2 regions of the Streptomyces sp. NBC_01013 genome follow, and region 2 is predicted to be linked to the other one. Evidence: predicted binding sites of a transcription regulator. Region 2 holds the regulator's gene; the other holds the start of a gene.
What was found. The regulator HrcA, encoded in region 2, represses chaperone genes, less so after heat shock. The targets are predictions, from matches to a motif close to TTNGCACTCNGNNNNNCNGAGTGCNAA.

Region 1 (3,409 bases), 2.0 Mb from region 2:
CAGCTCGTCATCCCGATCGCGTCCGGCTCGCAGCTCACGAAGATCGACAAGGGTCTCCAGGAGCTGATCAAGCTGGGCCTGGTCGAGGACAAGCCGTACAAGATCTTCGGCGCCCAGGCCGAGGGCTGCTCCCCGGTCTCCGTCGCCTTCAAGGCCGGACACGACGTCGTGCGGCCGCAGAAACCGAACACCATCGCCAAGTCCCTGGCGATCGGCAACCCGGCCGACGGCCCGTACGTCCTGGACATCGCCCGCCGCACCGGTGGTGCCGTCGAGGACGTCAACGACGAGCAGGTCGTCGACGCGATCAAGCTGCTGGCCCGCACCGAGGGCATCTTCGCCGAGACGGCGGGCGGGGTGACCGTGGGCGTGACGAAGAAGCTGATCGACGCCGGTCTGCTCGACCCGGCGCTCACCACCGTCATCCTGAACACCGGTGACGGCCTCAAGACGCTCGACGCGGTGGCCGCGACCTCGCAGGCGAGCGCCACGATCCGCCCGAGCCTGGACGCCTTCCGCGCCGCGGGCCTCGCCACCAGCTGAGAAAGCGGGCGGGCGGCCCCTGCCGGGCCGGGCACCGCCCTTCGACCACCCGAGACTTCAGGAAGGCACACCATGAGCGTCAAGGTCCGTATCCCCACCATCCTCCGCACCTACACGGGCGGCCAGGCCGAGGTCCCGGCGGAGGGCGCGACCCTCTCCCAGGTCATCGAGTCCCTGGAGAAGGACCACCCGGGCATCGCCGCCCGCGTCCTGGACGACCAGGGCAAGCTGCGCCGCTTCGTGAACGTGTACGTCAACGACGACGACGTGCGCTTCGAGGGCGGCCTGGACGCGGTCACCCCGGACGGCGCCGGCATCTCGATCATCCCGGCCGTCGCCGGCGGCTGCTGAGCCCGCGGCCCGGGCCCGAGAGGCGCCGGGCCGACTTCACGGAGTGACCACGGTTGCCCCCTCCGCAAGAGAAGCGGAGGGGGCAATTCTGCATGGTTGAGCGCGGTACAGTGTGGGAAGTCCCCTCCGCTGCCCGTGCCGCCCGCATATGAGAATGCGCCCGGCCACGACAAGATGCAGCCAAAGTGTGCGAGCTCCTTGCGCCATAAGTCGCCTTTGCCTGGCCCGACTTGCCCTGGAATCTCATGAATCCCCCATATTCGGGCGATCGGTTCTGCTCAGATTTCTCGTCCGATTGACCTGTTGCAGAGGGCAGTTGGGCAGATACATTCGGCCGCGGTCGACGCGTTCCGGCGCACACACCCTCTCCTGTCGGAGGGTGAGTTCTGACCCGGGCCCGCGAAGTGCGGTCCTGTGCAAGGGCCAGTAATAGGGGAGTTAGGCATGGCTCAGGGCACCGTCAAATGGTTCAACGCGGAGAAGGGGTACGGCTTCATCGCGGTCGACGGTGGTGCGGATGTTTTCGTCCACTACAGTGCGATCCAGATGGACGGGTACCGCACCCTCGAAGAGGGTCAGCGAGTTGAATTCGAGATCTCGCAGGGCCAGAAGGGGCCACAGGCGGACATGGTCAAGCTCGCCGTCGGCTGAGCCCGGCGCGGTCGGCCAACAACACTACTCACGCACGGAGGGCCCGTACCCCAGAGGTACGGGCCCTTCGCGCGTCCCGGGGCGTGGGGGCGGGGTGCCGCGCCGCCCGCGTGCCCCGGGGTGGTTCCGTGAGCGCCCCCGCGACCGTCCGCACTCCGGGTGACGCTCTCGCCCACCCGTGGCCCCGCCGCCACCCCGCAAGGAGTCTTCGGCGCTTGCACTCGACGGGGTCGAGTGCTAATTATTGGCTTAGCACTCTCTGGGTGAGAGTGACAGAAACTTGGACCGGGCCGGTGAGGCCCGCAGGTCTGTCGGGGCAAGGAACCGGCAGACACGCAGGCCGTCCGTCGCGGGCGCCTCTCGGTCCGGAGAAATCCACCCCTGTCCGGGAGGACCACTTCATATGGCCAAGATCATCGCCTTCGACGAGGAGGCCCGGCGCGGTCTTGAGCGCGGCATGAACCAGCTCGCCGACGCCGTCAAGGTCACCCTCGGCCCCAAGGGCCGCAACGTCGTCCTTGAGAAGAAGTGGGGCGCCCCCACGATCACCAACGATGGTGTTTCCATCGCCAAGGAGATCGAGCTGGAGGACCCGTACGAGAAGATCGGTGCGGAGCTGGTCAAGGAGGTCGCCAAGAAGACGGACGACGTCGCCGGCGACGGTACGACCACCGCCACCGTTCTGGCCCAGGCGCTCGTCCGCGAGGGCCTGCGCAACGTGGCCGCGGGTGCGAACCCGATGGCTCTCAAGCGGGGCATCGAGAAGGCCGTCGAGGCCGTCTCCGCCGCCCTCCTGGAGCAGGCCAAGGACGTGGAGACCAAGGAGCAGATCGCTTCGACGGCCTCCATCTCCGCTGCCGACACCCAGATCGGCGAGCTCATCGCCGAGGCCATGGACAAGGTCGGCAAGGAAGGCGTCATCACCGTCGAGGAGTCCCAGACCTTCGGTCTGGAGCTCGAGCTCACCGAGGGTATGCGCTTCGACAAGGGCTACATCTCGGCGTACTTCGCCACGGACATGGAGCGCATGGAGTCGTCCCTGGACGACCCGTACATCCTGATCGTGAACTCGAAGATCAGCAACGTGAAGGACCTCCTTCCGCTGCTCGAGAAGGTCATGCAGTCCGGCAAGCCGCTGCTGATCATCGCCGAGGACGTCGAGGGCGAGGCCCTGTCGACCCTGGTCGTCAACAAGATCCGTGGCACCTTCAAGTCCGTCGCCGTCAAGGCCCCGGGCTTCGGTGACCGCCGCAAGGCCATGCTCGGCGACATCGCCATCCTCACCGGTGGCACCGTCATCTCCGAGGAGGTCGGCCTCAAGCTGGAGAACGCCGGTCTCGACCTGCTCGGCCGCGCCCGCAAGGTCGTCATCACCAAGGACGAGACGACGATCGTCGACGGCGCCGGTGACAGCGACCAGGTTCAGGGTCGCGTCAACCAGATCCGTGCCGAGATCGAGAACTCCGACTCGGACTACGACCGCGAGAAGCTCCAGGAGCGCCTCGCGAAGCTGGCCGGCGGCGTGGCCGTCATCAAGGCCGGTGCCGCGACCGAGGTCGAGCTCAAGGAGCGCAAGCACCGCATCGAGGACGCGGTGCGCAACGCCAAGGCCGCCGTCGAGGAGGGCATCGTCGCCGGTGGTGGCGTGGCTCTGCTCCAGGCCTCGGCCGTCTTCGAGAAGCTCGAGCTCTCGGGTGACGAGGCGACCGGCGCCAACGCCGTCAAGCTGGCGCTGGAGGCTCCGCTCAAGCAGATCGCCGTCAACGGTGGTCTTGAGGGCGGCGTCGTCGTCGAGAAGGTGCGCAACCTGCCGATCGGTCACGGCCTCAACGCCGCGACCGGCGAGTACGTCGACATGATCGCC
Region 2 (3,409 bases):
AGGGCCGCCGCCGTCATGGGGATGGTGACCGTGCAGTGCAGATCGTCGCCGCGCCGCTGGAAGACGGCGTGCGGCAGCTCGTGGATCTCGACGTAGAGATCGCCGGCCGGGCCGCCGCCGGGGCCGACCTCGCCCTCGCCCGCGAGCTGGATGCGGGTGCCGTTGTCGACACCTGCGGGAATCTTCACGGTGAGCGTGCGCCGCGAGCGGATGCGGCCGTCGCCGGCGCACTCCGGGCACGGGGTCGGCACGACCGTACCGAAGCCCTGGCACTGGGGGCAGGGCCGCGAGGTCATGACCTGGCCGAGGAACGACCGGGTGACCTGCGAGACCTCACCGCGGCCGCGGCACATGTCACAGGTCTGGGCGGAGGTGCCGGGTGCGGCACCCTCGCCACTGCAGGTCGTACAGACGACGGCCGTGTCGACCTGGATGTCCTTGGTCGTACCGAAGGCCGACTCGGAGAGGTCGATCTCCAGCCGGATCATGGCGTCCTGGCCGCGACGGGTGCGCGAACGGGGTCCGCGCTGCGACGCCGTACCGAAGAACGCGTCCATGATGTCGGAGAAGTTGCCGAAGCCACCCTGTCCGAATCCGCCCGCGCCGCCGCCTCCGGAGGCGGACAGCGGGTCGCCGCCGAGGTCGTAGACCTGCTTCTTCTGAGCGTCCGACAACACCTCGTAGGCGGCGTTGATCTCCTTGAACCGCTCCTGGGTCTTCGGATCGGGGTTCACATCCGGGTGCAGCTCGCGTGCGAGCCTCCGGAAGGCCTTCTTGATCTCGTCCTGCGAAGCGTCGCGGCGCACGCCGAGTACGGCGTAGTAGTCCGTGGCCACTTACGACTCCGCCAGGATCTGTCCGACGTAACGTGCCACTGCGCGTACCGCTCCCATCGTTCCGGGGTAGTCCATGCGGGTCGGTCCGACCACGCCGAGTTTGGCGACTGCCTCGTCGCCCGAACCGTAGCCGACCGCGACGACGGACGTGGAGTTGAGCCCCTCGTGGGCGTTCTCGTGCCCGATACGTACGGTCATGCCCGAGTCCTTCGCCTCACCGAGCAGCTTCAACAGCACGACCTGCTCCTCCAATGCCTCCAGCACCGGCCGGATCATCACGGGGAAGTCGTGCCCGAAGCGGGTGAGGTTGGAGGTGCCGCCGATCATCAGCCGCTCCTCCGTCTCCTCGACGAGGCATTCGAGGAGGATCGAGAGCACGGTGGACACGGTGGACCGGTCCTCGCTCTCGAAGGATTCCGGCAGGTCCTGCACCAGCTGTGGGACGTCCGCGAAGCGGCGTCCCACGACCCGGCTGTTGAGCCGGGCCCGCAGATCGGCGAGAGAGGTCTCACCGAACGGCGCGGGGCAGTCGACCAGCCGCTGTTCGACCCGGCCGGTGTCCGTGATCAGCACGAGCATCAGCCGGGCGGGGGCCAGGGACAGCAGTTCCACGTGCCGCACCGTCGAGCGGGTCAGCGAGGGGTACTGCACGACGGCGACCTGCCGGGTCAGCTGCGCGAGCAGCCGTACGGTGCGACCCACGACATCGTCGAGGTCGACCGCGCCGTCGAGGAAATTCTGAATGGCACGGCGCTCGGGCGACGACAGGGGCTTGACGCCCGCGAGCTTGTCGACGAAGAGCCGGTACCCCTTGTCCGTCGGGATGCGTCCCGCGCTGGTGTGCGGCTGGGCGATGAAGCCCTCGTCCTCCAGCACCGCCATGTCGTTGCGGACGGTGGCCGGGGAGACCCCCAGCTTGTGCCGCTCCGTGAGCGCCTTGGAGCCGACGGGCTCCTCGGTGCCGACATAGTCCTGGACGATGGCGCGCAGCACTTCGAGTCTGCGTTCGCTGAGCATCGCGCACACCTCCAGCTGTGTACCTCGGTGGTTCTCGGGTCGTTCCCGGGTCCTGCCCTGGCACTCTGTGCGTACGAGTGCCAGCGATCCCCCGGCCAGTGTACGGCGACGGGGTAGCCCCCTAGCAAGGGCGACCGGCCACGCTACCGCGAGACTGCGCAGGTCGTTGCCGATAGCGTCGTCGTATGGACGCCTCTTGGGAAGAGTTCGGCTGGGAGCGACTCGGACACGGAGTGGGCCGTCGGCGCCTTCCGGTGTGGGATGCAACGGTCGCCCTGGTGGAGGGGGCGGACGGAGTGCTGCTCTGCGATACCGGATCGTCACTCCGTGAAGCGGTCGAAGTCCGCCGCCAGGCACAGTCGCTGCTCGGTACGAGGGTGACACATATCGCACTCAGCCACCCCCATTTCGATCACGTGCTGGGCACGGCGGTCTTTGCCGGGGCGCAGGTGTTCGGCGCGGCCGGCCTGACGGAGCTGCTGCGGCGCGGGGCGGACGAGCTGCACGCCGACGCGGTGCGGCACGGTCTGGCCGAGCACGACGCCGCCGAGTCCGCCGATGTGCTGGTGGCGCCGCATCACGAGGTGTGCGGCGAATGGACGCTCGATCTGGGGGGCGGGCGCGAGGTCGTGCTGGTGAACGTCGGCCCGGGGCACAGCGGTCACGATCTGGCGGTGCTGGTGCCCGGCGTCCCCGGCTCACCCGCGATCGTGTTCTGCGGCGACCTCGTGGAGGAGTCCGGTGAACCGCAGGCGGGCCCGGACGCCTTCCCCGCGCGCTGGCCGGCGGCACTGGACCGGCTGCTGGCGCTGGGCGGCGAGCACGCGCTCTACGTGCCGGGGCACGGGGCGGTGGTGGACGCCGCGTTCGTCCGGTCCCAGCGCGATGATCTCGCTGCTCGGTTCGGCGTGTCGTAGCGCGCTCCGCGCTTATCGTCGTCCGATGCGCAGCTACCAGCCGGACCTGACCCCGCCGTGGAAGAAGTCCGCCCCCGTTCCCGAGGTGCCCGCCGAACCGGATCTGGTGGTGGAGGACGTCGCCACCGGCTTCTGCGGAGCGGTGATCCGGTGTGAGAAGACGGCCGAGGGCCCGACGGTGACCCTGGAGGACCGCTTCGGCAAGCACCGGGTGTTCCCGATGGCACCGCGCGGCTTCCTGCTGGAGGGCCGGGTCGTCACGCTGGTGCGCCCGTCGGCCGGCGGCCCGGCCCGGCCCGCTCGTACGGCCTCCGGCTCGGTGGCGGTTCCCGGGGCTCGGGCGCGGGTGGCCCGGGCCGGACGGATCTATGTGGAGGGCCGGCACGACGCCGAGCTGGTGGAGCGGGTCTGGGGCGACGACCTGCGCATCGAGGGCGTGGTCGTGGAGTACCTGGAGGGCATCGACGACCTTCCCGCGATCGTCCGGGAGTTCTCGCCGGGCCCGGACGCACGCCTCGGGGTGCTGGTCGACCATCTCGTGCCCGGTTCCAAGGAGTCCCGGATCGCGGCGCAGATCTCGGACGGGAACATGCTGGTGGTCGGTCACCCGTACATCGACGTGTGGGAGGCCGTGAAGCC

Region 1: a site for HrcA is predicted at 1,760-1,786, ahead of groL (chaperonin GroEL). Genes of this name have one in related genera too.

Annotation. Positions count from the first base shown of each region.
Region 1 is NZ_CP108687.1:3,711,710-3,715,118, reverse strand. It holds gene thrC (threonine synthase) at 1-543, shown strand, start outside; gene OG538_RS15925 (MoaD/ThiS family protein) at 616-894, shown strand; gene OG538_RS15920 (cold-shock protein) at 1,339-1,545, shown strand; gene groL (chaperonin GroEL) at 1,949-3,409, shown strand, end outside.
Region 2 is NZ_CP108687.1:5,702,433-5,705,841, reverse strand. It holds gene dnaJ (molecular chaperone DnaJ) at 1-836, opposite strand, end outside; gene hrcA (heat-inducible transcriptional repressor HrcA) at 837-1,853, opposite strand; gene OG538_RS24750 (MBL fold metallo-hydrolase) at 2,039-2,770, shown strand; gene OG538_RS24745 (DUF3097 domain-containing protein) at 2,796-3,409, shown strand, end outside.